4 regions of the Embleya sp. NPDC005575 genome follow, and region 1 is predicted to be linked to each of the others. Evidence: riboswitches for the same ligand, from Rfam matches in the RefSeq annotation. Region 1 holds a riboswitch; each other region holds the start of a gene.

Region 1 (7,578 bases):
CGGTGACCGGCGCACCGCCGAAGAAGTACTCGCCGGAGTCGGCGGTGTGGATGCCGCCGATGCACTTGACCAGGGTCGACTTGCCCGCGCCGTTGTCGCCGACGAGCGCGGTCACCTGGCCCTCGTACACGGACAGGTCCACGTCGCGCAGGACGTGTACGGCGCCGAAGCTCTTGTTGATGCCGCGCAGTTCGAGCACGGGATCGGACGCGGGCGGCGGGGCGGGGGTGGGGGACAGGGCCACGGTGCGGGCTCCTCGCGTGGGGGTGGCGGCCGGGTTCGCGCCGGCCGGAACCGACCCTCGTGGGTGCGGTTCCGGCGCAACTGCGCGACGTGCTGGGCTAGTTGATGCCGAACTCGGTGCACTTGGCGGCGTACGCGCCGGTGCACAGGGTGTCCTTGGTGACGTACCCGTCGGCGACCACGTCCTTGACGTTCTCCTTGTAGATGGCCAACGGCTCCAGCAGCACGGACGGCACGTCGCGCTTGCCCTCGGGGTCGCGGACGATGGCGGGCACGGCGGGCTTTTGGCCCTTGGCGAGGGCGACGGCCAGCCCGGAGACCGCGTCGGCCTCCTTCTTGATCGCCTTGTAGACGGTCATGCACTGGTCGCCGACCAGGATGTTCTGCAGAGCGGTGGTTTCCGCGTCCTGACCGGTGACCGGGACCTTGCCGTTGAGTTTCTGCTTCTTCAGGATCGAGATCGCGGCGTTGCCCAGGCCGTCGTTGGCTGCCACGACGCCGGAGATGTTCGGCGACTGGGTGAGCATCTGCTCGAACAGGTTCGCGCCCTCGGTGTTGTTCCAGTCCGGGACGGCCTGGTCCGGGCCCTTGACGTACTCGCCGGAGTCGAACTTCGGCTTGAGTACCGCGTCGTAGCCCTGCTTGAGCAGCGTCGCGTTGTTGTCGGTGGCCGAGCCGTTGAGCATCGCGACGGTGGGCTTTTGCGCGTTCGCGGCGGACAGGCACTTTTCGAGGCCCTGGCCCATCAACGTGCCGACCTTCACGTTGTCGAAGCTGACGTAGTACTGCGCGCTGCCGCCGAGAGTCAGTCGGTCGTAGTCGATGGTGGCGACACCCTGGGACTTGGCCTTGTCCAGAACGGCCTTTCCGGTGCCGCTGTCCAGGTTGACGATGATCAGGACGGTCGCGCCGTTGGTGATCATCTGGTCGGCCAGGGTCTGGAACTGGGACTTGTCGCCCTGCGCGTTCTGGATGTCGTAGTCGACGCCGGCGGCCTTGAAGGCGTCGGTGAGGTACTTGCGGTCGTTGGTCTCCCACCGGCCCGACGTCTTGCTGTCGGGCAGGATCACGCCGATCTTGGCCTTCTTGCCACCACCGTTCGTGGAGCCGGACGAGCCGGTGCCGGAATCGTCCGAGCAGGCGGAGAGGGTGCCGGCGGCGAGTACGGCGCAGGCGGAGACGGACACGAGGAACCTCTTGCGCATGGTGGATCCCTTCGGGCACGCGCCGGTGGGGCCGGCGGGGACGTGGAAGACGTCGTCGGGGGTGGTGCGGCGTCGGGTGGTGCGGCGGGGTGGTGCGGTGCGGGCTGTGTGGCGTGTGACAGACGGGTGCGCGGGTGCACGACAGCGGGCAGCTGCAACAGGTGAAGGCGGTGTCGCCTTAAATGTTGTGGGCGACAACGTAATAGCCTCATCGGGTGTTCGCCAGACCCCGGAACCCCTGAGAAATGCCGGCTACGGTAACGGTTCGGAAACGTAAGCGAACCAAAAACTGGTTGTTAGCCGGGAGGATCTTCAGGAATCAACGCTTTGCGGCCCGGTTGGCGTCGAGTGGCTTCGGATCGCGAACGCGGGTGGGTGAGGCTTGGGCGCGGATTAAGTTTCGAGCCGCAACTTAGGTGGGGGGTGGGTGTGTTGGGTGGGCCGAGTGGACGGTGTGGACGGGCGCGGCAACCTTTTCGGGTGTGCTTGGCCGGGGTGGGGCTGGGGCTGGGGTGGGCCGAGGTGTTCGGCACGCGGTGGATCTACTTCGACGCGCTGATGGTCGGGATCACCTTCTTCGACCTCAACATCGGGGCGGCGACGGCGGAGCCGATCACCGTCGGGATGTTCGCGATGGGCACAGCTGTCAGCCTGTTCGTCGGGACTGCGCGGGAACGGCTTCGAGGTACGCGTGGTGGAGAACGTGGGCCACTTCATCCACCGCGACGACTTCGACGCCTTCCTGGAGTCGCTCGACGGCTGGATCCGACCCACCGTCGACTCCGGCCCCGCCCTCGCCGCACGAAACGCCCCGCGGATACGCCGCCCCGCGTACGCGCCGCGCCATCCAGGACTCCGGCCTGGCCCGCTCCGAGGCCGCCGGTGACCTGTACGAGGCGTTGGTCAAGGTTGCCTTCCGGAGCGAGCGGGCGAAGGCCAAGCTCGGCCCGCTCGGCGTGAGGTACGGGCAGACCAGCGGCGACATCGGGCCGCTGGAAGGCCACGCTGCGGCGGCGGTACCGGACGCGATGGCGTAAGGCGCGGGATTCGGCGGCGCCCGACCCATTCGGCCCGGAGCGAACGGCGTTCCGTCGACGGCTGTCGCGCGGATATGGTCCGAATATGGGTGAATCGAGGGGTGTATCGAGCGTGGTCGAGATCGACGGGATCCGCTTGGCGTACGACGTGTGGGGTGCGCCGGAGGCCCCGCCGCTGGTGCTGCTGCACGCACTTGGCGAGGACGCCACGCACTGGGTCCGCATAGCCGAAGCCCTGGCCGAGCAGTGGCGGGTGTACGCGGTCGATCTGCGCGGGCACGGGCGCAGCGATTGGCCCGGGGACTACTCCATCGAATTGATGCGGGACGACCTGGTCGGCTTCCTCGACGCACTCGGCCTCGATCGGGTGGACCTGATCGGGCACTCGTTGGGCGGCGTGGTGGCCTACGTGTTCGCGCAGGAACACCCGGAACGGGTGGGACGGTTGGTGCTCGAGGACGTCTCCGTACCGCTGCCGCGCGACCCGATCCCGCCGACGCGGCCCGAGGGCGAACTCGGCTTCGACTGGGACATGGTCGTCGCCGTCCGCAAGCAGGTCGACACTCCCGATCCCGTGTGGTGGGAGCGCCTGGCCCGAATCACCGCCCCCACCCTCGTCGTTGCCGGCGGCTCGGCGAGCCATATTCCGCAGGACCGTGTCACCGAGTGGACCCGCCGTCTTTCCGACGCCCGGGTGGTCACCATCCCGGCCGGCCACCTGATCCACGCCGCCGAGCCCCAAGCCTTCACCGAGGTGACCAGGTCCTTCCTGCGCACGCCCGCCAAGGTCGCCGACCCGGTCCACCCCCGCGACCCCGCCCACTGACCGGTCGACTTCTCCCGCGCCGCGACGTTCACTCACCCCTCACGCCTCGGGCCGCGATCGGCGCCCCGAATTCCTCCCGCCGACACGGACATCTCCGTATTCGCCGACCGGTGCTAGGCGCCGAAGCGTAGGGTCTCGCCGGTTTCCAGCACCGTCTTGAGGTTGGACAGGATCATCGGCCAGCCCTCGCGGATGCTCTTGAGTATCTCGGAATCCGGCGCGAAGCCCTCGTGCAGGACGCGCAGCGCGACCACCTCGCCCAGCGGTACCAGGTCGAAGGAGACCCGGGAGATCGGCTCACGGCGGTGTTCGGCGAGTTGTTCCGCGCTCCAGCCGAACATCTCACCGATCTCGGGCTCGTAGTTGTGCCACGTGTACGCCAGTCGACGAGGCGGTTCGGCCGCCAGCACCACCTGGCCGGCGTCACGCGGTGCCGTCCGCGGTGACATCCACCAGCGGACCGGCGAGCCGACCTGCCAGTCCGATTCCGGTCCCGAGCCGTCGAAGTAGCGGCTGATCTCGGCCCGGTCGGTCAGTGCGCGCCACAACTCCTCGGGGGTGGTGCGGATGTACATGACGTAGGTGAACTGGATATCGGACACGGGGTTTCTCCCAAGGGTGCGGCAGCGGACGCGGGCGCGACCGGTGCCGGGGATCGCCTTCGTTCCACTATCCGCCGGCTCGGCCCGGCAGTCCGGCACCGCGCGCACGCCACGCCGAAGGACGCGACGGAACCACGCGGACGTCGTCCGATCGGCCGATCACGCACCCCGAAGCGGGCGGGCACCCGTCCCCGGCTTCGCCCTACGGACGATCCGCGCTCGGGGGTGTGCCGGCGTCACCCTCCTCCGCTGTGTTCCCCACCGGGTCGAGCGCCGCCGCCGGCTCCAGCTCCAGCGCCATCGACACCGAGTCCACGTAGCGGCCGTCGAGCAGGAACTCGCCTTTGGCGATGCCCTCGACCGTGTATCCGCACTTCTCGTACAGCCGCCACGCGCGGGAGTTGGTCCCCAGCACGTGCAGCGTGATCCGTCGGGCGCTGCGGCGAACGGCCTCCGCGCGGGCGGCGGTCAGCAGCAGGACGCCGATGCCACGGCCCTGATGGGCGGGATCCACCGCGAAGCCGTGGATGTATTGGACGTGCCCACTGGCGGCCATCCGGGACGGACGTATCTTGACGAAGCCGCGTACCTCCGACCCCTCGTACGCGACCAGCACGTTTGCCGGCGGGGTGTCGGGGTCGAAGAACGGGCGTGCCGGCGGCAGGGGCGGCGTAGGGGTGACCCGCGTGCTCCAGGTGTCGTGGTCGATCCGGGTCAGCGCGGGTCCGTCCGCCGGTTCGGCGGCGCGTACGTGGATGTCGGGGAGGGGGTGGGGCCCGGATGCGTCGTCGGTTTCGCGTGCGTCTCGCTGCATGTGCCCAGGGTGGTGGGCGCGCGCTCGACCGGGCAATGCCATTGTTCGCCGTCCGGGACTACCCGCCGTCCGCGTCGGGCCGCGCACCGGTCTGAGCGCGGTTGCCGCGGCGTACCTGGAGGTCGTGTACGAACTCGCCACCCCCATCGACTGACGGCGCGTGGGGGCTCACTGGAAGGTTCGCTCGCCACAACGCAAACGATGGTTGGCGGTGGCCGGCGCGAGTACTACAACTCCGGTGAAGACAAGCGAACGCGCGTTCGTCGGGCCCGGTGACCGGGCGGACGTACGCGCGAAAAGGACCTACGAGGTGGGCTCCCTGCGCCGGCATTGTCCGGATCAGGTGCTAGGGGTCGCGTTCCGGTCCATTCGACCTTCACGCCTCTCAGCCCGACCACCCGACCTTGGCTTGAGCCGAAGCTCCCATCTCCAAGGCCAACCACTGATCGATCGAACTCCCTCGCTCGCCCCGTAGGCCACTAACCACCATACTCCTGGACAAAAGCCTCGCCAAGGGGTCGGCCGAAAGTGGGACGAGGTTGGAGTCCCGGGGCTATTGAGCCTCGGGACCCCAACCGTTGTCAGTGGGCCGTGTGAGCGCTGTGCCCGATGTCGGACAACAAGGCCGACCAGCCGTCGTTCGCGAAGACCAGCATGGGGCTGTCGGGGACCCTGCTGTCGCGGACCGGGACGACGCCGGGCAGGCCGCCGGCTACCTCGACGCAGTTACCGCCATCAGCATTGGTGTAGGAGGACTTGCGCCAGCGGGCCATGCTCAGGTCACGTGCGATGCTCATCGGTTGCGAAACCCTTCGCTGCGGATTCGATCAGGACCAGGGAAGCCGTCGGCGAGAGCGCGGCCGCTCTGGCCAGATCGTATGCCTTCTGATAGCTCCCGGCCACGGTCGGATCGTCGATCAGCTGGCCCGTGTAAGCGCCCTCGACGTATACGACAGGTGAGGCATCCGCGAAGGACATCAAGGAGACGACGCCCGTCATGAACGGGTGCGGGCCGTCGGTGAACGGCTGCACTTGCACCAGGTAGCGGCGACTTCTGCCGGCCTCGACGATGGCCAGCAATTGTTCGTGCATGATCTCGGGCGACCCCACGACGACGTGCAGCGCAGCCTCGTGGATGATCTCCCAGATTCTGGGAGGGCGTTGCCTGTCCAGCAGCCGCGCTCGCTCCATGCGCGTTCGCACGAGTTCTTCGATTTCGTCCTCGGCGGTGAAGGGGCGAGCGGACTTGGTGAATGCGCGTGCGTACGCCTCGGTTTGCAGGAAGCCCGGTACCAGCATCGGTGAGTACTCGCTGATCGTCAGCGCGCGCTCCTCCAACTCCGCCGCGTCCGCGAAGTATTCGGCGTGCCCGGACCGGCGGGCCAACGCGCAGAGGCGCTGGAGGTGCTCGCCGGTGTCGAACACCTCGTCGAACATCTTCGAGGTCTCCACCAGAGGCCGCCGCTTACCCGATTCGAAGTGGGCGATGTTCGAATCGTGGCAGAACACGTGCTCGGCGAGCTGGGCCTGGGTCAGCCCCGCGGCCTCGCGCAGTCGGAGCAACTCCGAGGCGTAGAAGGCCCTTGGTGACTTGTAGGGGTCCAGATTCCTGCGTGGCATGGATCATCACTCCGCTTCGTACGCAACGTCAGGGTCGGCCCCGGCCCGAGATCAACGTAACGGTTGAAAGTGATGCGATACGCGCGAATCCCGATATCCGTCCCCTATCCGGTCTCGGGGTGAGCCGACGTCGCCGAGGCCGGCCGGTTCCGGAGTGAAGGTGGGCCCGGCGGCGTCGCGTGGGCGCCGCCGGGCCTGGGAGGCAACGGTCGAAAGGGGGTCGACCGATGCCGGGTCGGGTGCGTTCAGCCGGTGAAGTTCTCGAAGAGGTTGGTGAATTCGTACGGGGATTGGCTGATGCCGCTGCACGTGGGTGAGACGCCGCCGCCCGGGCAGGAGTCGTTGTCGCGGCCCGCCGACCAGAACGCCAGATCATCGAGCCGGCTCCTGGACACGTCTTGGGACACGAGTCGGGGGACGAGAGCGGTGCTGGACATGCCGTGCGCACGCCGCCGGTTGGCGTGCACCACCGCTCGCGGCCGGGCGGTGCGGCAGTCGGTGTCGGGGTGCTTGGTGCCGGGGTACTTGGGACGGAGTGCTTGAGGGCGGAGTGCTTGCTGTGGGGATGAATGGTGCTTGGTGTTCGGGTGGTTCTCGATGGCGCCGATCCTCGAAAGGTCCGGACGATCGCCGTCCGCATCGCGTCGACGAGTGTCCCGGCACGGACAATGGTCTATACCAACCCTGTCCCCGTCCATAGGTGTGAGGGCACTTTTTGGGGGCGCCCGGCAAGTATTGGCAAGGCCGGTCCCGATGGCGGAAATTTTTTCCTCGCCACAATGACGACACAACTGACGCCACGTCAGAAGCAAAGCCGTGCAGGCCATCCCGATGTTTCGGCGCGATTCGCAACGCCTCGGTTGGGGAGTAATGACCGTCGAATCGCGCGATGCAATCGGAAAGACCGGCTCCGCGCTCTTGCGCGACCGGGCGAGCACGGCGACTCTGAGTACCGCCGCAGCCAGTGGTCTATACCTCTCCCCTCGGTCCGCGGGCGGTGGCACCCGTACGCCGGAACAGCCGGAACAGCCGGATCCGTCGCGGCCATCGCGGATCCCCGTCCCACCCGCGCCGACTCACCCATCCGCGCCGACCGTCCCATCCACGCCGATTCGCCCCATCCGAGGACTCCCGCGAGGGAGCTCCCGTTCGAGGCCCCCGTACGTCCCCGATATCGGCAACTCCCTTACCCGGAGGGCTTCATGAAGTCTCGCCGCAAGGCCGCGGCGTT
Region 2 (6,409 bases), on a different contig from region 1:
ATGAAGGTCTTTCGGCTCGATGATCTGGACGCGGAGCGCGCGTTCGAGCAGGGTGCGTACCTGAAATTTCTCAGCGAACGGAACTTCTCGATGGGCCTGTACGCGCTTGAGCCGGGCGAGAGCGACACCCAGAAGCCGCACAACCAGGACGAGGCGTATGTGGTGATCAGCGGCCGGGCCACGCTCACCGTCGGCGACGAGTCCACGGCCGTGGCGCGCGGCAGCATCGTGTACGTACCGGCGCAGGTGCCACACCGCTTCCACCGGATCACCGAAGCGCTGCGGGTCCTGGTGTTCTTCTCGCCACCGGAGGGCTGAGGGCGAGGGCCGGGCGCGAGGGGCGGCCGGCGGTGGGCACACCTGTGGGCGGCCCGCACGCATGTACGACAATCGCACCTGGGGATCCAGCGATCGGATCTCGGGATCCGACGACGGGGAGTACATCCGATGACGCTGCGCGACGAACTCTGGGCTGCCATCGAGGACGTCTACGCGGCGATCCTCGACCACCCGTTCATCCACGGACTGACCGACGGCACGTTGCCGCGCGAGGCGTTCCGGCACTATGTCGTGCAGGACTCGCACTACCTACGCGACTACGCGAAGGCGCTGGCGGTGTGTGCGGCCAAGGCGCCGGACGAGGCAACGACCGTGCAGTTCGCGGGCGACGCGGCCGGCGCGATCGCCGCCGAGCGTTCGCTGCACGAGGGCTTCATGGTCGACTTCGGCAGCTCGGTGGCCGACGCCACCGCGACCGAGCCGGTGTTGCCGAGCACTCGGGCGTACGTCAGCTATCTGCTCGCCACGGTGCACAACGGCTCGTTCGCCGAGGGTGTGGCGGCGGTGCTGCCCTGCTACTGGATCTACGCCCGAGTGGGCGACGCACTGCTGGCCAAGGGCTCGCCCGACGAGCTGTACGGGCGCTGGATCGCCACCTACGGCGCCGAGGAGTTCCAGGCGACGGTGCGCGCGGTGCTCGACCTGGTGGACCGGATCGGCGAGGACCTCTCGGCGACCGAACGGGCTCGGATGATTGAGCACTTCACCACGACGGCGCGCTACGAGTGGATGTTCTGGGACGCCGCGTGGCGCGGCGAGCGCTGGCCGGTCTGAGCGGGTCCGGGCGGACCGGATCGTTCCCGGACGGACCGGAACCGGTCCACCCGGGTACGGCGTGTCCTCCCGGGGAATGTGCTTCCCGGGTGTGCACGTCTCGCGGGTTCGCGTGACTGGGGGTTGGACGATGGAGACATGGCCGCGCTGGGCACGCATCGGCGGACCGGTGCTCGTGCTGGTCCTGCTGTGCTGGTTGCTGATCTGGCTGTTCTCGGCCTTCCTGATGCTCATCGTCAAAGGCGTCGTCGGGCTGTGCGTCACGATCGGGATGGTCGTGCTCGCGCGCACCGCGGTGGTCGGCCGCGGGCCGCGCGACCCGCTCGGCTGAACCGGTGCTGGTCGTGCGGCGGTCGGTGTGCCAGGGTGGGGGGCGCACCACGCGGAGATACACGGGAGCTCGGGGCACCGGGCTGAGAGGGCGCTGAGGCCGCGCCGACCGCAGAACCTGACCGGGTAATGCCGGCGTAGGGAGCCTTTCCATGACCTCGCAAAACACTTCGCTGCCCGCTGCCCCGACGGCCGACCCGGCCGCCGCACGGACGGTCACCAGCGGACCGATTGCCCCCGCCCACCACCGCGGCTATGTCGCCGGATCGCGCGAGGACCTGCGCGTTCCGGTACGCACGGTGCATCTGACCAACGGCGAGACGGTTCGCCTGTACGACACCTCGGGCCCGTACACCGACCCCGCCTTCGAGGTGGATGTGCGGCGCGGCCTGCCCGCGCTGCGGGAGGCCTGGATCGAGGAGCGCGGCGACACCGCCCGCTACGACGGCCGGATCGGCGCGCTGACGCCGGCCGGATTCGCGGTGCCGGGTGCCGGGGCCCGACCCAGGCGCGCGTCCGGTTCCGAGGCGGTGACCCAACTCGCCTACGCGCGACGCGGGCTGGTCACCCCGGAGATGGAGTTCGTGGCGATCCGCGAGGGCTTGGCGCCCGAGCTGGTCCGGGACGAGATTGCCGCCGGTCGTGCGGTGTTGCCCGCGAACATCAACCACCCCGAGATCGAGCCGATGGTGATCGGCAAGAACTTCCTGGTCAAGGTCAACGCGAACATCGGCAACTCGGCGGTGACCTCCTCGATCGAGGAGGAGACCGACAAGCTGGTGTGGGCGATCCGGTGGGGTGCGGACACCGTGATGGACCTGTCCACCGGCAAGGACATCCACACCACACGCGAGTGGATCGTGCGCAACTCGCCGGTCCCGATCGGTACGGTGCCGCTCTACCAGGCGCTGGAGAAGGTGAACGGCAAGCCCGAGGAACTCACCTGGGAGCTGTACCGGGACACCGTGATCGAGCAGTGCGAGCAGGGCGTGGACTACATGACGGTGCATGCCGGCGTGTTGCTGCGCTACGTGCCGCTGACCGCGCGGCGCAAGACCGGGATCGTCTCGCGGGGCGGCTCGATCATGGCGGCGTGGTGCCTGGCCCACCATCAAGAGAACTTCCTCTACACGCACTTCGCCGAACTGACCGAGATCCTGCGCGCGTACGACGTGACCTACTCGCTCGGCGACGGGCTGCGTCCGGGATCCATCGCGGACGCCAACGACGCGGCGCAGTTCGCCGAGTTGGAGACGCTGGGCGAACTGGGCCGGATCTCCCGGTCGATGGACGTGCAGGTGATGATCGAGGGCCCGGGCCATGTGCCCATGCACAAGATCAAGGAGAACGTCGACCTCCAGCAACGCATCTGCGACGAGGCGCCGTTCTATACGCTCGGCCCGTTGACCACGGACGTCGCCCCCGGATACGACCACATCACGTCGGCGATCGGCGCGGCGATGATCGGCATGTGGGGCACCGCGATGCTGTGCTACGTGACGCCGAAGGAGCATCTGGGCCTGCCCGACCGGGACGACGTCAAGGCGGGCGTGATCGCCTACCGGATCGCGGCCCACGCGGCGGACCTCGCCAAGGGCCACCCGGGTGCGCAGGCGTGGGACGACGCGCTCTCCGATGCCCGCTTCGAGTTCCGTTGGCAGGATCAGTTCGACCTGGCGATGGACCCGGACACCGCGCGGGCCTACCACGACGCCACGCTTCCGGCGGAGCCGGCCAAGACGGCCCACTTCTGCTCGATGTGTGGGCCGAAGTTTTGTTCGATGCGGATTTCGCACGGCATCCGTGCCGAGCACGGCGACGGGGCCGGGGCTGCCGTCGGGACGACCGAGGTGGATGCCGAGGCCGGGATGCGGGCCAAGTCGGCGGAGTTCGCGGCCGCGGGCAACCGGGTTTATCTGCCGCTGGCCGACTGACCTTCGCGTGCCGGACGACGTCTCGGGGGCACGGTGGTTCCCGGGACGTCGTCAGGCCGGTCCGGGCGGGCCGCCCTCGCCGGCGACGATGACGCCGTGCTCGTAGGCGAACACCACCGCCTGTGCCCGATCGCGCAGGCCCAGTTTGGCGAACATGCTGCCCACGTGGCTCTTCACGGTCGCCTCGGTGACCACCAGGTGGGCGGCGATCTCGCTGTTGGAGAGGCCGCGGGCGACCAGCAGCAGGGCCTCTCGTTCGCGCGGGGTCAGGGCTGCCAGGAGCGCGGCGGCGACCGGAGCGGTTCGGTACGGGCGGCGAAGTTCTCGATGAGGCGCCGGGTGATCGAGGGCGAGAGCAACGCCTCGCCGTCGTGGATGACATGGATCGCCTCCAGCAGCCGGGCTCGGGAGGCGTCCTTGAGCAGGAATCCCGCAGCGCCCGCCCGCAACGCGCCGAAGACGTACTCGTCCAGATCGAAGGTGGTGAGGATGAGTACGCGCGGGGGCGGCGAGATGCCCTCGGCGTGCAATCGGGCGGTGGCCTCGACGCCGTCCACGCGTGGCATCCGGATGTCCATGAGGATCACGTCCGGGCGCAGGGCGGCGGCCAGTTCGATCGCCTCGTCGCCGTCCTCGGCCTCGCCGACGACGACCAGGTCGTCCTGGGTCTGGAGGAACAGGCGCAGGCCGGTTCGGATCAGCTCCTGGTCGTCGACGATCAGCAGGCGGATGCTCCGGGCGCTCATGTCGCATCTCCCAGGGGAAGCCGGGCCGAGACCCGGAATCCGCCGTCCGGGCCGGGGTGGGCCTCCAGTTCGCCGCCGAGGAGGCCGATCCGCTCGCGCATGCCGGCGATACCGTGTCCACCCGAGGAGGGTTCGGGCACCTGCTCGCCGTCGTTGACGACCGCGACGTGCAGGTGTGTACGGCCGAAGTCGAGGGTCACCGCGACGTGGGCGGGTCGGGCGTGCTTGAGCACGTTGGTCAGCGCCTCCTCGACGATGCGGTACACCGACAACTCGACGCCCCCGGCTAGCGGTCGGGACGCGCCGGTGACCTCAAGGCGCGCCGGCAGCCCGGCCTCGCCGTACGAGGCGACCAGCGTGGGCAGTTGGGCCAGCGAGGGCTGCGGGCGCATTCGGACCCCCTGGTCCGGCTCACGCAGCAGCAGCAACATCCGGCGCAACTCGACCAGGCTCTGCTCGGCGTTGGTCTCGACCCGCTCCAGCGTGTCGTCGGCCACGTCGGGCGCGGTGCGCAGCACGTCGCGCGCCGCGTACGCCCACGAGCGTCACGGTGACCGAGTGGGCGATGATGTCGTGCAGTTCGCGGGCGATCGCGGCGCGCTCGCGCTGGGCTGCGATCACCGAGAGTTGTTCGCGCTCGCGCTCCAGGTGGGCCGCGCGTTCCTCCAGGGCCGCGGTGTAGCGGCGCCGGGTCTGTGCGTAGGTGCCCACAGCCCACGCGCCGATGGTGACGGGGAACGAGACGATGTCCGCCACCATCAGGAACAGCGCCGTCGGCACGAGGGCGGCCACCGACACTCGTCGCTCGCGCAGTTCGGCGACGGTGAACAGGGCCACCAACGCCGGTGCCCCACCGGGATTGCCGCCGGTGGCCACGAGCAGCGCCTCGACCGCGCAGACGGCCGGCAGCACGGTGAGCGTCGCGCGCCGTCGGGCGAGCAGGAGGGCACCGGTGCACACGACGAGTACGACGAGGTGCGGCCGAACGGGTGTCGCGTCGTTGAAGGTCAGACTGAGTTCGACGATGGTGGCCACCACCGCGACGACGGCGTCCAGTACCGCGGAGCGGCGCGCCCGGATCCATTGGCGCGCCGCTCGTGCGGATCGGGCTATCGCGTTCACGCCAGGTCACGCCGACGTTCGCCGGCGACGGCGGCGACGACCAGCACGATCGCCCAGGCGCTCAGCACCACCGCGGCGGCACCCGGCGACAACGTCGTGTTGTGCGTCGAGCGGACCAGCACCTCGGCGGCCCCGAACGGCGTGTAGTTGGCCGTGGATTCGGCGACGCCGGCGACCAGTGGAAGCACCGCGAAGTTCACCAGCAACACCACGACCACCCCCACGACCGGACTGCGCACCATCGCGCCGACGGCGGCACCCATGATCGCAGAGAGCACGAAGGCCGTCAGATTGCTCGCGGCGACCGAGGTGACCTCGCCGGGGGTGAGGTCGGCTCCCGGGTGGTCGGCGAGCAGCGGCAGGCCGAGCCCGACCGAGACGGCGACCAGCAGCGCGCCGATCAGCAGGCCGGTTACCGCGTAGGCGCCGATCCTGGCGAGCAGGAGTGCGCCGCGGTCGCGCCGGGCCACCAGTGCGGCCGGTGCGGCGGTGCGGTGGCGGTACTCGCCGGCCGCGCCGACGATGCCCCACAACATCAGCAGGACCGGTAGCCCGGACAGGGCCTCCTCCTTCTCGCCCACCTCGTCCAGGCGGCCCGATGCGACGGCGACGATCACCACATTGAGCACGGTGTATGCGACTCCGCCGGCGACGAAGGCGTGGATCGAGCGGGTGGTGCGGGTCTTGAGCAACTCGCCTCGCAGTAGCCGGTTCATGCGCTTCGGCCTTTCGTCAGGTCGAGGAACACGTCCTCCAGGGACGCGGTTCGCGAGGTGATCTCCTCCAGCGGGATGTGTTCGCGCAGGGCCAGGCGAGCGATCTCGGCGGCCGGGAGTCCCTCGATCCACAGTCCGCCGTCGGCTGCGGGTCGAACGTGTCCGCCGGCTTCGGCCACCAGTGCCGAGAGCCGATCGGGTTCGGGGGTCCGTACCGAGAGGGCGTCCTGTTCGAGATCGCCGATCGGGCCGGTGTGGACCAGCCGCCCCTGGTCGATGACGACGACGTCGTCGACCGTTTGTGCGGCCTCGCCGAGCATGTGGCTGGACAGCAGGGTGGTGCGGCCGTGCGCGGCACGCTCGCGCAGGAGCGTGCGCAGGCGGCGGATGGCCTGGGGGTCCAGGCCGTTCACCGGTTCGTCCAGGACCAGGATCTCCGGATCACCGA
Region 3 (7,578 bases), on a different contig from region 1:
CCCACGCGATGGTGTGGGCGGAGTACGGCTTCAGCTCGAACCTGCGGATGTTCGACTTCGCGAACGACCAGACCATCCTGGCCACCCACCACAACGGCGAGCCGCTGACCGCCGAGCACGGCTTCCCGGTCCGGCTGATCGTGCCGCACCTGTACGCCTGGAAGGGCCCCAAGTGGGTGCGCGGGATCGAGTACATGGTGGCCGACAAGCGCGGCTTCTGGGAGGAGCGGGGCTACCACAACATCGGTGACCCGTGGCAGGAGCAGCGCTACTCGTACCAGGAGGAGAGCGGTGAGGGGCCGGCGCTGACCTGAGCCGCCCCAAACGCCGCGCCCCGGACGTACGAAGGCCCCACCCGAGCGAATCGGAGTGGGGCCTTCGCACGTGCCGCGCCGGAGCGGGACCGCGCCTAGAAGTTCGAGATGAACACCTCGCTGTTGCGCTTGACCATCGAGCCCGCCGCCGGGTCCTGCCTGCCGACGTTGGCCGGGATCAGCGGGATCATCCGGTTGTTCACCCGCAGCCCGGCGGCCTGGAGTGCCCGACCCGCGTCGTCCGGGTTCATCCCGGTCACCGGCGGGACCTGGACCAGGTCCGGGCCCTTGGACAGCACCACGGTGATCTTGGTGCCGAAGGGCACGGTCGCGTTGGTGCCCGGGGTGGACGACATGATCCGGCCGACCGGCACGGTGTCCGAGAACTGCGGGGTCGGATCCGCCTCGACGGTGACCCCGGTCGCGGGCTGGAACCTGGCCTTGGCCTCGTTGATCTCCAGCCCGGTCAGGTCCGGCACCACGGTGTCCGGGCCCCGGCTGATCACGAGGGAGACCACGCTGTCCCGCTGGAGCTGCTCGCCGACGGTCGGCTGGCTGCTCACCACGGTGCCGGGCGGCTTGGGGCTCGCCACCCGTGTCTCGGTGCCCGGCTTCAACGCCGCGTCGACCAGCGCCTTCCTGGCGTCCTCCAGCTTGAGGTTCACCAGGGCCGGCACCACGTGCCGCTCGGGGCCCTTGGACAGCTTGACCTTGACCGTCGAGCCGCTGAGCACGTTCTTGCCGGGAGCCGGGTCGGTGGACATGACCGAGTCCTTGGCGATCGTCTCGCTGAACTCTCCGTCGCCGTCGTAGGCCACCTTGAGGTCGGCCGCCTTGAGTCGCTTCTCCGCCTCGGCCCGGGTCATGTTCAGCACACCCGGTACGTCGGAGTACCGACCCGAGCCGTACCACCACGCGCCGCCACCGATCGCGGCGGCGACCAGCAGCACGATGGCGAGCACGATCATCCCGCGCGAGGGCCCGCGTCGACGCCGCCGGCCCGGCAGCCCGGGCTGCTGCGGATAGCCGCCTCCGGCGGTGCCTGCCGGAGGCGCCTCGGCGGCCGGCGCGTACTCGTGGTGCTCCGCCGGATAGGGGTCGCCGTACGCCCCGCCGCCGTAGCGCGCCTGTTCGTCCTGGGTCGAGTCCACGCTCAGCCCGAGCGGCGCCAGGTGCGGCGGCAACAGCACTTCGCCCGCCCGGAACACGCTCGTGGCGTTGTCGTGGAGCGGCTCGGGCGGCGGCGGCAGTCGCAGCGCCGCGCCGAAGTCCAGTTCCGCGTCCGGCATCGCGTGCCGGGTTCGGCGGACCAGGGTGAGCAGCGTCTCGGCGTCGTTCGGCCGGTGTTCCGGGTCGCGCACGGTTGCCGCGCGCACCAGCGTGTCCAGCGTGTGCGACAGACCCGGCACCGCGAGCGAAGGCGGCGGCACGTCCGCGTGCACGTGCTTGTAGATCACCTCGACGGCGGTCGCACCGTGGTGCGGCTGCCGGCCGGTGAGCATCTCGTAGAGCACCACGCCCGCCGCGTACACGTCCGAGCGCGGGGTGGACTCGCCGCGCTCGACCTGCTCGGGGGCGAGGTAGGCGACGGTGCCGACCAGGACCTTGCCGGTCGCGGCGGTGGCGGTCGTGGTGGTGGCGCGGGCCAGCCCGAAGTCGCCGAGCTTGATCCCGCCGTCGTCGGAGATCAGCACGTTCTCCGGCTTGACGTCGCGGTGCACGAAGCCTGCCCGGTGCGCGGCGGAGAGTGCGGCCAGCATCGGCTCCAGCACCCCGAACGCCTCGCGCGGGGTCATGTTGCCCAGGTCCTGGAGCAGCTCGCGCAGCGTGCGGCCCTCGACGTACTCCATCGCCAGGTACGCGACGGCGCCGTCGGTGCCCTGGTCGAAGACGTTGACCACGTTGGGATGCGACAGCCGCGCCGCGGCCTTCGCCTCCAGGATGAAGCGGCGGGTGAACTCGGGGTCCTGGGCGAGCCCGGCATGCATCACCTTGAGGGCGACGGTGCGGTCGAGTCGGGTGTCGAGAGCCCGGTACACCGTGGCCATGCCACCCGCGGCAACTCGGGCATCGACCCGGTATCGACCGTCGAGCAGCCGCCCGACGAGCGGATCGTTCAAGGTCGTGTCCATGTTCAGGAGTGTAGGGTCCACTGCTTTGTGGACGCCGACGGTCTTCCCCATGGTTCCCCGCCCACAGGCCTGTGTACAGGCTCAGAAGGCGGGATGCTCGGGGCCGGCCTCCAGCATGCCGGCCATCGGTGACGACGCGTGCGCATGGTGCCGCATCGGAATCCGCCCGGCTCGGTACGCCAGCCTGCCGCCGTCCACCGCGTGCCGCATCGCCTCGGCCATCAACTGCGGCGACTGCGCGCGAGTGACCGCCGTCGCCAGCATCACCGCGTCGCAGCCCAGCTCCATCGCGAGCGCCGCGTCGGAGGCGGTGCCCAGACCCGCGTCCAGCACCACCGGGACCTCAGCCTGCTCGGTGATCAGCCGGATGTTGTGCGGGTTGCGGATGCCCAGGCCCGAGCCGATCGGCGAACCGAGTGGCATAACCGCTGCGCAGCCCACCTGTTCGAGCCGGCGCGCGAGCACCGGGTCGTCGTTGGTGTAGGCCAGCACCCGGAAGCCGTCGTCGACCAGCCGTTCGGCGGCGTCCACGAGCTCCACCCCGTCCGGCAGCAACGTGCGTTCGTCGGCCACCACTTCGAGCTTGACCCAGTCGGTCTCCAGCGCCTCGCGGGCCAACCGTGCGGTCAGCACCGCCTCGCCCGAGGTGAAGCACCCGGCGGTGTTCGGCAACACCCGGATGCCCAACCGGCGCAGCACGTCCAGCACCGAGCCGGCGGTCCCGGGGTCCACCCGGCGCATCGCCACCGTGGTGATCTCGGTGCCCGACGCGATCAGCGCCTGTTCCAGGATCTCCAGGCTCGGCGCGCCGCCGGTCCCGGTGATCAGCCGCGAGGTGAAGGACTCGCCGGCGATCACCAGCTTGTCGTCCTTGTCGTCCTTGTCGTCGGCCATGCCGTCATCCTCCCTGGACGGCGGTCAATACCTCGACGCGACTGCCCGCGTCGAGCACGGTCCGGGCCCACGCCCCGCGCGGCACCACCGACTCGTCCACCGCGACCGCGACGCCCTTGGCTGCGGTGGTCAGCGTGGCCACGAGTTCGGCGACGGTGGTGCCGGTCGCGACATGGCGCCGGTCACCGTTGACGCGGACCTCGATGTCGTTCATGCCATCACCTTCCGGGCGGCGGTCGCGAAGCGGTCGGGCCCGAAGGGCGCGACGAGTTCGGGGGTGGTGCCGTGTGCGAGGACCTCGGCCACGGTGTCGGCGGTGATCGGGGTGAGCAGGATGCCGTGCCGGTAGTGGCCGGTCGCCACCACCAGGCCGGGCAGCGCGGAGCGGCCAATGATCGGCGCGTTGTCCGGGCTGCCGGGGCGCAGCCCGGCGAGCGTCTCGACCAGCGGCAGCTCGGTGATGCCGGGGACGAGTTCGTGCGCGTCGCGCAGGAGTTCGTACACGCCGCCCGCGGTCACCTCGGTGTCGTGGCCGAGTTCGTGCTCGGTCGCGCCGATCACCAGTTCGCCGTCCGCGCGCGGGACCAGGTACATGCTGCCGCCCTTGACCACGCCCCGGACGTTGCGGGACAGCAGCGGCAGCAGCGCCGGCGGCACCTTCAGTCGCAGGATCTCGCCCTTGACCGGCCGCACCGGCGGGATCGCCTCGGGGGGCAGGCCCGGGACGAGCGCCGAGCGGCAGCCCGCCGCGAGCAGCACCTGATCGGCGATCAGGTCGCGTCCGCCGGCCGTTCGCACGCCGTGCGCGCGCTCGCCGGCGACCAGGATCCGCTCGACGCTCTCGCGCACGAAGACGACGCCGGCCCGCGCGCAGGCCACGAGCAGTGCCGCGACCAGCCGGCGGTTGTCGATCTGGTGGTCGTCCTCGACGTGCAGGCCGCCGGTGATCGCCGGGGACAACATCGGTTCGAGCCGACGGCACTCGCGGCTGGTCAGCCACGACGACTGCAAACCGAGCCGCTGCTGATAGGCGTGCAGGTCCTTGAGTACGGCCCGGTCGTCCGCGTCCAGCGCGACCGCGATCGTGCCGCATGCGTGGTAACCCGAGGGCAGGTCCGCGGCCTCGGTCAGTTCGGCCGCGAACTCGGGGTAGCGCCGCGCCGATTCGATACTCAGCCGGAGCAGGCTCTCCTCGCCGTACTGGAGTTCGGAGACGGGGGTGAGCATGCCGGCCGCGGCGTGCGAGGCACCCCGGCCCGGGGCCGGATCGACGACGGTGACCGTGAGCCCGTACCGGGTGCGCGCGCGCCAGGCGACAGACAGTCCGACGACTCCCGCGCCGACCACGACGACGTCGGTGGGGTGCTCGGACATGGTGGGGCTCGACATGGTGAGAGGAACTCCCTTCGCCGGTATGACCCGGATCAGGTTCGGACGGTCGGGGGCTCGCAGCCCCCCTCTCAGCCCGGTCTCACCGGGCTCCCGTGACCTCTCCACACTACGACACCGGTTTCGGGTGTCCCGGGGGCGCCCGAGTGCGCCGAGATGTCCTTGACTGAGTCAAGACCCTGCTCGTCGGCGGCGCCGAGTCGCGTCATAGGGTGCCCTGCATGGACAACGTGCTCGTCGTGGGTGCCGGCATGGCCGGCCTGCAAACCGTGGTGGCGCTGCGGGACCAGGGGTACACCGGTCGCGTCACCCTGCTCGGGGCCGAGGCGCACGCGCCGTACGACCGCCCGCCGCTGTCGAAGGAGGTGCTCGCCGGCAAGACCGACGACACCTCCTTCGAGGCGGACTGGGCCGCACTGGAGACCGAGGTGCTGTTCGGCCGGACCGCGACCGGACTGCGCCCGGGCGCGGTGGACACCGACGCGGGGCCGATCGCCTTCGATCGATTGGTGATCGCGACCGGCTCGCGTGTGCTCGACCTGCCCGGCGCGGCCGAGGTTCCCGGCGTGCACGTGCTGCGCACCATCGACGACGCCCGCGCGCTGCGCGCCGCACTGGTGCCCGGCGCGCACGTGGTGATCGTCGGCGCGGGCTGGGTCGGCGCCGAGGTGGCCACCGCCGCGGCCGCGGCCGGCTGCCCGACCACCGTGGTCGAGGCCCTGCACACCCCGCTCGCCGGACCCTTCCCGAACGCCGTCGGTGAGCGGTTCGTGCCGTGGTACGCCGAGGCCGGCGTGGAACTGCTGCTGGGCGCGCGGGTGGACCGCCTGGAGGCGGGCGCGGTGCACCTGACCGACGGCCGACGGCTGCCCGCCGACGCGGTCGTGGTCGGCATCGGGGTGCGCCCGGCAACCGAGTGGCTGGCGGGCTCCGACGTGGTCCGCAACGAGCGCGGCTTCGTCGAGGTGGACGAGCACCTGGCCACCTCGGTGCCCGGGGTGTACGCGGTCGGCGACTGCGTGGACTTCCCGTCCGCCCGGTACGGCACCCGGATGAACGTCGAGCACTGGGACAACGCGCTCCAGGCACCGCGCGTGCTGGTGGCCAACCTGCTCGGCGGCGACCAGGCGTACGACCCGGTCCCCTACTTCTGGTCCGACCAGTTCGGCCGGATGGTCCAGTACGTGGGCCGGCACGGCGGGAGCGACGAACTGGTCTTCCGGGGCGCGGACGAGGACGGCAAGTGGACCGCGGGCTGGTTCGCCGACGACCGGCTGGTGGCGCTGCTCGCCGTGGGCCGGCCGCGCGACCTGGCCCAGGGCCGCAAGCTCGTGCAACTGGGCACCCCGGTGGATCGGGAGCGGTTCGTCGACCCGGAGAACCCGCTCAAGTCGGTCGCGCGCTGACCACCACTCGCCCGCCCCACCTCCGGGCGCCGGCGGCCGGCACCGGATGCGGAACCTAAACTTGGCCGGGTGAGCGAGATCGACGCCAAAACAGAAGCCCTCGTCCCCGCCTGGGTGACACTCCCCGACATCGCCGAGATCCTCGGCGTGGACATCCTGAAGGTCCGCCAGCAGCTCAAGGAGCGCAAGTTCCTGGCCGTGCGCCGCGGCGAGCACCGGGCCCTTCAGGTGCCCGCCGACTTCTTCCAGGGCGGCAACATCGTCAAGGGCCTGGTCGGCACGCTGACCCTGCTCGCGGACTCGGGCTTCACCGACGAGGAGGCGCTGGAGTGGCTGTTCACTCCGGACGACACGCTCCCGGGCACGCCGGTGCAGGCGCTGCAGGAGAACCGGATGACCGAGGTGCGTCGCCGCGCCCAGGCACTGGCGATCTGAGGCCGCGCGGATGACGAGCCGTCAGGAACGGTTGGCCGCCGCCCGTCTGTACCTGTGCACCGACGCCCGGGAGCGCCAGGGCGACCTGCCCGCGTTCCTGGACGCGGTGCTGGGCGCGGGCGTGGACATCGTGCAGCTGCGGCAGAAGGGCTTGGAGGCCCGCCCCGAACTCGCATACCTGGAGGTGTTCGCGGACGCCTGCCGCCGGCACGGCACGCTGCTCGCGGTCAACGACCGCGCGGACGTCGCGCACACGATCGGCCCCGACGTACTGCACCTGGGCCAGGACGACCTGCCGGTCCCGGCGGCGCGCGCGATCGTCGGCGGCGACGTGCTGATCGGCCGATCCACGCACGCCGAGGCCGAGGTGGACGCGGCGATCGTCGAGCCCGGGGTGGACTACTTCTGCACCGGGCCGGTCTGGCCGACCCCGACCAAGCCGGGTCGACCCGCGCCGGGTCTGGACCTGGTCCGCTACACCGCCGCGCTGCGCCCGCCCCGGCCGTGGTTCGCGATCGGCGGCATCGACCTGGGCAACCTGGATCAGGTGCTGGACGCGGGCGCCGACCGCGTGGTGGTCGTACGCGCGATCACCGAGGCCGCGGACCCGGCCGAGGCCACGGCGGAATTCGTCCGGCGACTCGCCGGGCGCTGACCCGGAGTCCGGGTGTCGGGCCGAGGAACCGGGGGCTACGGCTCGGTCGCTCGGGCGGGTCGCGTGCCGTTGGAGTGCCCCGGTCGCCGGGATCGCCGGCGCACGGCGGTCGACGGTCGGGCCGGCCCGATGCCGGACATGTCCGGCAGGCGGCGGAACCTCGTCGTACTTGCGACCGTGCCGCCGCGCGGTGCCCGCCCGGGCGTGGTTCGGTCTGGGCCGATCGAGTGGTTGGCCCCGCGGATGGCGCATTCCGGCCGAACCGGGCGGAGTGAGCGGCCAGACTGCCGAGATGGACACACCCGACGTTCGTCTCCGTCCGGGGTCCGCAGAGGATGCCCGCGACCACGACC
Region 4 (7,578 bases), on a different contig from region 1:
AACACGCCCTTGCGATGGGCATGCGGCTGGCGGTGAGTGTGCGTCAGGTCCGGCGGTGGGAGAGCGCGGATCCGCCCTATCCGACGCCGGACTATCGGCGGGTGTTGGAGGACTTCTTCGGTCGGCCGTTGGCGGCGCTGGGATTTGCGGCGCCGGACGAGCCGAATGACGATCACATGGACGCGGGTTGGCGCGACATCCTGAACGATGTACCCGAGCGGCTGCACCGGCTCATTCGACTGGAGAGCGCGACGCGGAGTCTGCGCAGTTACCAAACCGCGTTCATCCCGGGCCAGCTACAGACGGCGGACTACGCGCTCGCCGCAATCCTGATGCACGACCCGACTCTCTCCATGACCGCCGCCCGCGAAAGGCAGCGTTTGCGGATGGATCGCGTGGAGCGCTTGCTCGCGGCTGAGATTCCCGCGTGGTTCATCGTTGCCGAACCCGCCTTGTACCAGCCCATTGGGAGCCCGCAGGTTCTCGCCGATCAACTCGGACACCTCATCAAGGTCACCTCCGAGCATCCGCGGGTGAGGCTACAGGTGCTCCCGACAGGGGCGCCTTTCGCGGTATCCGCCCCCTGCCTGATCCTCGAACCCAAGCGGGGTCGGTATGTTGCCTGGCTGGAACAACTGACGGGCTCGCTGCTGATCGACAGCCTGGACGATGTACAGGCATTCGGTACCGTGTTCGATCGCCTGCACACGACCGCTCTGTCCCAGGTGGCGTCGCTCGCGATGATCACGGGATGGAGGCAGGAGCTTTGCGGGTCGATCGAGTTCAGCGCGAACCTCGTTGGATCAAGTCCAGCTACACCGGAAATGACGATTGCGTCGAAGTTGCGATCATCAGCTCTGCCCTGGGCATCCGGGACAGCAAAGTACCCCGATCCCCAGTGATATCCGTGGCACACCCGGCCTGGGTATCGCTTGTCGACCTACTCCGGCAGCCATAGCCGCCCTCCGGTTGGAGGCCCGATCCCGGTTCGAGGGACGGGCCTTCGGCCGGGTGGGTCAGTCGAATGGGCGACCAGTTCGGTCAGTGGGCAGGGGGAATAGTCATCGGTGCAGCGTGGCGGCCTGATCCACACGGTGACCAGGCATGCGGAGCACTGGGCCGGATGGGGAGGTCATGTCCCCGATCGGGTGGAAACAACCGACAAGTCTGGCGGGTTCGGTGGTCGGGTCAGGAGCATGGCGGCGTCGCGGTAGTTCGCCGTCGCCGTTTCGATCGTGGAGAACCGATGCACATGCGTACCCTGGCGCTCGGCGCCGCCCTCTCGTTGACCGCCCTCCTCCTTCCGGCGTCGAGCGCGAGTGCCGCGCCGGCCGCGCCGCCGTCCTGCACCGACGGCTCGGTCTGCTTCTGGACCGGCGAAGGATTCCACGGCAGCACGTGGGAGTGGACCTCGCGCAGCGGCTACCGCGATATGCCGCCGGCCTTCCACGACCACGTCGGTTCGGCCGTCTCCAGCACCAGAGCGTGTTTCATCAACTGGAGCCCGCTGGAGAAGCGCGACGTGTTCAACGGCGACTGGCGCTCGCGCTACCTCGGCGACTTCGGTGGCCGGATCGACGGTGTCGGCCCCGGCGCCTGCTGACGCCCCCTGGACAGCAACGGCCGGTCCTTCGTCGGGGAGGACCGGCCGTTGCGCGGGCGAACTCAGTCGCGAACCGGCACCGTCACCGTGGACGGGTCGTTCGCCGGCGACGAGAAGGCGAGTCCGGCGCCGAACGGGTTGTGCTCCAGGTAGAGCGGATCGACCGTGTCGACCACGACGGCGAGGCGGTGGCCCGTCGGGACGTCGTAGGCCGTCGCGTACATGTCGATGTCGACCGGGAAGGCGACCCCCGGTGTCTTCCCGTGGAAGCTCAGCGGCGAGTGGGTCACCAACTTGCCGATGCCCAGCGGGCCGACGTCGTACAGGTAGGCGAAGATCGTTCCGCTTTCGTGCGATGCGGTGACCGTGGTGTGCAGCTTCGTCGTACCGCGCACCTTCGTCTGTGTGCCGTAGCGGTCGCTCTGCCACACGCCCGCGAACGCCCTCGGCAGCAGCGGGATCGAGGCGACCGGCGGGATCTGGAGGAACTGGTCGAGAATGCTGGACAGGAAGACCGTACCGCCGTCCGCCCCGGAGTCGATGTTGGCCAGGATGCGCTGGGTTCCGGTGAGCGCGATGGTGCGGGTCGAGGACGGCACCGGCGGCCAGCTCGGGTAGCCCTCGTAGCCGCCGTCGCCGGTACGGGGCTTGAGCTGTACGGGCTGCTCCCGGTCGATGCCGTTGTCGACGCCCCTGAGATGGTGGTCGAACCAACGGGTCGAATCGGCCCACATGTCGTTCGGCAGTCCGAGCAGGCCGCCCGCCTCGGCGGTGGCGTGGTCGCCGGGACGGAACTCCAGCCGCTTGGGACCGGTCAACTTCCCATAGAAGTCCGCGTATTGGTCCGGCGGGAAGAGCGAGTCGCCCCAGGCGTTGCCGAGCATGATCGCGGCGCCGTTGGCGTTGATCCGGTCCAGGTAGGTCGCGGGCGAGCGCTTGGCGCCCCACGCGAGCATCTCCGCCTCCTTGGCGAGGTTGCCGGAGAGGAAGTTCTTCAGGATCTCGGTGAGTTCGGCGCTTGGTCGACCGGTGAGGAAGCCGGCGCCGCCCAACAGCGCTGCGGCCTGGGCGTGTTCGGTTCGGCCACTGTAGATCGAGTCGATCAGGTCGGCCCAGCCGCTCATCGCGACCACGGCCTTGATCCTGGGATCGAACGCGGATGCGAGCAGGCTGATCCCGGCGCCGTACGAGACGCCGGCCATGCCTATTCGACCCGGATCGGCGGGCGTGTTGGCCAGGGCCCAGTCGATGACTCTGGACGCGTCGGCGATGTCCTCGGGCCCGGCCGTCTCGATTTCGCCACCGGACTGCCAGAAGCCGCGAGAGTTGTAGCCGATCACGACGTAGCCCTTGTCCGCGAGCTTTTGCGCGGGGACGACGTACTCGATCTGTGGCATCGCCCAACTGGTCGGCAAAATCACGATCGGGTAGTGGGTGCCGGGCGCGCCGCCGGTGGGCGTGACGACATTGGCGGCGAGCTTGGTGCCGCCGTCGCCGGGGATGTCGACGAAGCGCGGGGACGTGCCGGCGGCGGTCTGCACGGCCGCCGTCGGGATGTGCGTGGGGACGGTGCCGGCCGACGCGGCGGGACCGAGGGTGGTCCCGGCAAGGATCGCGGCCGAGACGACGGCGACCGCACGAGCGCGCACACGAGCGCGTGAACGCATGCGGAATTGACCCATGAGGGTCTCCTGACGTCATGGTCGGGGCGTGGCCCGACCCACGAGAAAGCATGGTGAAGCGACGCCCGGGGACGGCGTCTGAAGGTGACTCACGAGTAAGTTACGCGCCGGTAAATCAGGACGGAAGAGGCACGAGGCACTCCACCGCGCGAGGTTTTGTCGGCGGGGTGGCGACGACGACGGTCGCGACGAGGGGTGGAGCCGGGGCGGGCTCGGGGGTTTCTCGACCGCGGCATCGGTGAGTGCCGCTCCCCGCCCCGGTACCGTGGTGCCGGCCGGCGGGGGCAAGCGGGGGTGAGCGTGGAGGACGTCGACGCGGAGACGCGGCGGGCGTGGGAACGGGGCGAGCGCGGTCGGGCTCGGTGTGCCGAGGCGCTGAGCGCGCAGTCGACGGACGAGGGTCCGGACACCGTGCGCGAGTTGTTCGCGGAGGCGATCGAGTTGCTGACCGACGCGCTCGGCGCGCTGGACGGGGCCGATACGCGCTGGCCGGAATTCGCCTACGCGGCGGGCATCGGGTACGCCGCGAGCGCGGCACCGACCGGTGATCGGCGGGCCTGGGACCAGGCGCGGATCTGCTTCCGGCGCGCGCACCGGGCCGCACCGGCGGATGCCCACCTGCTCCGGGCCGCCGCGCAGGTGGCCGCGGCCCGGATCGGCCTCGACCCGCGCGGCACGCCGTGGCGCACCCTCCTCCACCCGCCGTCGGCCGGTGAGATCGCCGCCGCTCTCGGCCGACTCGGCACCGATGCGCTGGTGCAACTCGTACCGGGAGCCGCGGTGCTGAGCGGCGCCGACGGCACGACACGGGTGCTCGACCTGCCCGAGCTCGACTACGGCCTGGACCTGGCCGAGGGCGACCGGGAGAACTGGGCCGACATGCTCGACGCGCTGTGCGAATGGGCCTGGACCGCGGTGATGGAACCGGTACTGACCGCGCTGCCCGGCTCGTTCGGCCGCGCACCGTCCCTGGTCCTGCTGCCCGCCGGACCGTTCGGCATGGTGCCATGGCATGCGGCCTGGGCGCTCGTCGACGGCCGCCGTCGGCATGCGCTCCAGGACGCGCAGATCTCCTACATCGGCGCGCCGCGCTTGCTGTGCGAGGTCGCCGCGCGGCCGGTGAGCGTGCCGGCCCGGCGGTACCCGATCGAGATCGGCCGGGCCGCCGGCGACCCGATCGCTTTCGCGCCGGCCGGCGGTCACGACGAGACCTGGCGGGTGGTCGCCGAGTACCTGACGGCCGGCTCCCACACGGTGGTGTCGACGCTGTGGCCGGTGGACGACACGACTACCGCGCTGGTGCTGTACATGGCCCACCACTACCTCGACCGCCGTGACCTGTCCCCGGCCCAGGCCGTCCGCATCGCGCAGCTGTGGCTGCGCGACCCCAAGCGCGGCATCCCGGCCGCGATGCCGGTCGAACTGGCCGCCCGGGCCCGCGCGATCGTGCCGGACGACCTGACCGGCTGGGCGGGATTCACCCACTCGGGATGCTGAGCGCGAGCGTGCGTTTCCCCACCCCGCCTTCCCAAGCGACCCGCGAGGCGCGTACTGTTCGCCACGCCATCGCGGGAGCTCGGACCAACCGGGCTGAGAGGGCGGCATGGGGTGTCGGCGTCGAGCCGGCGCGCCCGGGGCCACCGACCGCTTGAACCTGACCGGGTAATGCCGGCGTAGGGAGAGCAGGTAGAGCCATGTCGGCTCCAGTCATCGACGACGCACGCCCCGAGGTGCCGCACGCCGGCGCCGAGGCACCCCTGATCCTGGATACCGCACCGCCCCGCACCCTGGGATTCCGCGACCAGGCGGCGTTCTGGGCCAACCTCGGCGTGAGCCTGCTCGGCTTCTCCGGCGCCCTGTACGTGCTGGCCCCGGTCGGCTATCCGCAACTGTCGATGGTCGCCGCGATCGTCGCGGCCGTCGGCGGCACGCTGATCGGCACGCTCATGGTCGCGGTCGCCGGCATCCCCGGCGCCCGCAGCGGTGCGCCCGCGATGACCGTGCTGCGCGGCCTGTTCGGCACGAAGATCTCGTACGTCCCGACGGTGTTCAACATCGTCCAGTGCATCGGCTGGGGCACCTTCGAGCTGCTGGTGATCTCGATCGGCATCGAGGCGATGACCGACGGCGACGGCCCGCACTGGTTGTACATCGTCGCCGCCGGCACGGTCACCACGGCGATGACGCTGCGCCCGTTGGGCATGCTGCGGATCCTGCGCCGCTACGTGACGATCGCGGTGGGCATCGCGATGCTCTACTTCTCGATCCAGCTGTGGCGCGAGGGCCTGCCGCCGATGACCGAGGGTTCGTGGTCCGGGTTCTTCCCGGCGATGGACGCGGCGCTCGCGGTCGCGGTCTCCTGGGTCCCGCTCGCGTCCGACTACACCCGCCACTCGCGCGGCACCAAGCCCGCGTTCTGGGCCGCGTTGAGCGGCTTCTCGATCACCAGCATCTGGTGCTACCTGCTCGGCCTGGTCGCCCTCGCCCAGGTGGGCGGCGACCCGGACAAGATCTTCGACTCGTTCCTGGGCGTCACCGCCGGGTGGGTGTTCTTCGCCGTCCTGGTCGTGCGCGAGGTGGACCAGAGCTTCGCCAACGTCTACAGCACCGCGATGTCCATCCAGAACCTCGCACCGCGTGTGGACCGCCGGGTGCTCTGCCTGGGCGTGGGCGCGCTGGTCACCGCGTTCGCGCTGATGGTGAACGACTTCGACACCTACGCGAGCTTCCTGTCGCTGATCGGCTCGATCTTCATCCCGCTGCTGGGCGTACTCGCGGTGGACCTGTTCGCCGGGCGCGGTCGGTCCGGCTGGGACCTGGGCGACCACGCGCCGGCCCGCGCGGTGATGATCGCGCCGTGGGCGCTGGGCTTTTGCATGTACCAGCTGATCAACCCGGGTTCGGTCGAGTGGTGGGCGACGTTCTGGGGCAACATCCAGGACGCGCTGCACATCCACGCGCAGGTGTGGACCTCGGCCTCACTGTTCTCGTTCGCGCTCGCGGGCGCGACCGCGTATCTCGCGGTCGCGTGGGACCGGCGGCGGGCGGTCGCGGCGCGTTGAGGTGGACCGGCCGCGTCGGTCGGGTGCCTCCTCCCGACGCGGCCGTGATCCACCCGCGGAACCTGCCGGTACTGGTCCGCTCCGCCGATCAGGGCAGCTTCACCACGGTCCCGCTGCCGGACGTCCGGGACACGCCCTGATCCGTCGGGCCGAAGGCCGAGACAAGATCCGGGGCCGACCAGCGGCGCATGTCGACGGGTGCGGTATCGGAGGGGCCCGGGTAGAGGCGGTACAGGGTGCCCGAACCGGCGATCGGGACGTCGCCGTGCACCAGGGCCACGAACGCGCGGCCGGCGGCGAGTTGTTCGGCTGGGTCGAGGTGTATCGCGGTACCGCCGACGCCTTCGCGCACACGGACCGTGAAGACGTCGACGCCCTCGTCGGCGTCCCGGCGGTACTCGGTGACCTCCGCGGCGCGCCGGCCGCGAATCAGCACCCGGTCGGTGGTCGCGGCGGCGATGATCCGGGCCAGGTCGCCGAGCGTGGCTCGGCCTCCCGGGGCGAAGTGGATGCGCAGGTCGCGGGCCAGTTCGGCGAGGCGGTCGGTGTGCCGGAAGACGTTGTGCAGGCCGTCCTGGCCGGACAGGTTCAGGTCGGTCCACTGGGCGGTGCGGGTGGTCAGGTCGACGGTCATCGGGACGCAGATCCGCGCGTCGCCCGCCAGGTCGAAGCGTTGCCGGACCGCGCTCGGATCGAACGTGCGCCCGGCGGCCACCGCGTCCAGATCCTGGAAGCCGGCGAACGGCGGACGCGTCGTCAGGCGGCGGCGGTCCTGCGTCGGCGTCGACCGCTGCTTTCCAGGTAGCGGGCCAGACCGGAGAGGAGCATGCACATGCCGATGTAGATCGGCGCGATCACGATGACCACCGGGATGAACGGCAGGCTGTAGTCGAGGTTGGTGGCGATCTGCTTGCCGGCGTAGAGGAATTCCTCGTAGGAGATCAGGTAGCCCAGCGAGGTGTCCTTGAGCGTGACCACCAACTGGCTGATGATCGTGGGCAGCATGGTGCGGACCGCCTGTGGGATGAGGATGCTCACCATCACCGTGGTCTTGCGCATGCCCAGCGCGTAGGCCGCCTCGCTCTGCCCCTTGGGGACCGCGTTGACACCGCCGCGGAAGACCTCGGCCAGGACCGATCCGTTGTACAGGGTCAGTCCGAAGATCAACGCCAGACGGGGTTCGACCTTCATCGCGATGAAGATGAAGAAGATCAGCACCAGCACCGGCATG

The links. Region 1 has a riboswitch for thiamine pyrophosphate ahead of ABZS54_RS32545 (GNAT family N-acetyltransferase). Riboswitches for the same ligand answer to the same signal wherever they lie in the genome.
Region 2: it holds a riboswitch for thiamine pyrophosphate, as region 1 does, so the genes downstream of both, thiC (phosphomethylpyrimidine synthase ThiC) here and ABZS54_RS32545 (GNAT family N-acetyltransferase) in region 1, are expected to answer to the same signal.
Region 3: it holds a riboswitch for thiamine pyrophosphate, as region 1 does, so the genes downstream of both, thiO (glycine oxidase ThiO) here and ABZS54_RS32545 (GNAT family N-acetyltransferase) in region 1, are expected to answer to the same signal.
Region 4: it holds a riboswitch for thiamine pyrophosphate, as region 1 does, so the genes downstream of both, ABZS54_RS24775 (cytosine permease) here and ABZS54_RS32545 (GNAT family N-acetyltransferase) in region 1, are expected to answer to the same signal.

The regions. Positions count from the first base shown of each region.
Region 1 covers NZ_JBEXCV010000135.1:767-8,344, reverse strand. Annotated here, with positions in the region: gene ABZS54_RS32575 (ATP-binding cassette domain-containing protein) at 1-244, opposite strand, end outside; gene ABZS54_RS32570 (substrate-binding domain-containing protein) at 342-1,448, opposite strand; partial or broken gene ABZS54_RS32565 (alpha/beta hydrolase) at 2,113-2,214, shown strand; gene ABZS54_RS32560 (hypothetical protein) at 2,348-2,485, shown strand; gene ABZS54_RS32555 (alpha/beta hydrolase) at 2,571-3,311, shown strand; gene ABZS54_RS32550 (SRPBCC family protein) at 3,425-3,913, opposite strand; gene ABZS54_RS32545 (GNAT family N-acetyltransferase) at 4,116-4,727, opposite strand; TPP riboswitch at 5,027-5,199, opposite strand; gene ABZS54_RS32540 (DUF397 domain-containing protein) at 5,309-5,524, opposite strand; gene ABZS54_RS32535 (helix-turn-helix transcriptional regulator) at 5,508-6,347, opposite strand; gene ABZS54_RS32530 (hypothetical protein) at 6,593-6,784, opposite strand; partial or broken gene ABZS54_RS32525 (lytic polysaccharide monooxygenase) at 7,550-7,578, shown strand, end outside.
Region 2 covers NZ_JBEXCV010000009.1:31,533-37,941, reverse strand. Annotated here, with positions in the region: gene ABZS54_RS05010 (cupin domain-containing protein) at 1-318, shown strand; gene tenA (thiaminase II) at 448-1,113, shown strand; gene ABZS54_RS05000 (hypothetical protein) at 1,244-1,444, shown strand; TPP riboswitch at 1,496-1,604, shown strand; gene thiC (phosphomethylpyrimidine synthase ThiC) at 1,596-3,377, shown strand; partial or broken gene ABZS54_RS04990 (response regulator transcription factor) at 3,429-4,123, opposite strand; gene ABZS54_RS04985 (ATP-binding protein) at 4,120-4,515, opposite strand; partial or broken gene ABZS54_RS04980 (histidine kinase) at 4,588-4,882, opposite strand; gene ABZS54_RS04975 (ABC transporter permease) at 5,242-5,961, opposite strand; gene ABZS54_RS04970 (ATP-binding cassette domain-containing protein) at 5,958-6,409, opposite strand, start outside.
Region 3 covers NZ_JBEXCV010000033.1:35,370-42,947, forward strand. Annotated here, with positions in the region: gene ABZS54_RS14290 (sulfite oxidase-like oxidoreductase) at 1-314, shown strand, start outside; gene pknB (Stk1 family PASTA domain-containing Ser/Thr kinase) at 410-2,446, opposite strand; gene ABZS54_RS14300 (thiazole synthase) at 2,528-3,340, opposite strand; gene thiS (sulfur carrier protein ThiS) at 3,345-3,554, opposite strand; gene thiO (glycine oxidase ThiO) at 3,551-4,729, opposite strand; TPP riboswitch at 4,724-4,836, opposite strand; gene ABZS54_RS14315 (FAD-dependent oxidoreductase) at 4,951-6,135, shown strand; gene ABZS54_RS14320 (Rv2175c family DNA-binding protein) at 6,205-6,570, shown strand; gene thiE (thiamine phosphate synthase) at 6,581-7,225, shown strand.
Region 4 covers NZ_JBEXCV010000079.1:24,711-32,288, forward strand. Annotated here, with positions in the region: partial or broken gene ABZS54_RS24750 (DUF5753 domain-containing protein) at 177-737, shown strand; gene ABZS54_RS24755 (DUF397 domain-containing protein) at 752-958, shown strand; gene ABZS54_RS24760 (peptidase inhibitor family I36 protein) at 1,247-1,603, shown strand; gene ABZS54_RS24765 (alpha/beta fold hydrolase) at 1,666-3,285, opposite strand; gene ABZS54_RS24770 (CHAT domain-containing protein) at 3,580-4,782, shown strand; TPP riboswitch at 4,844-4,984, shown strand; gene ABZS54_RS24775 (cytosine permease) at 4,980-6,347, shown strand; gene ABZS54_RS24780 (hypothetical protein) at 6,436-7,062, opposite strand; gene ABZS54_RS24785 (amino acid ABC transporter permease) at 7,104-7,578, opposite strand, start outside.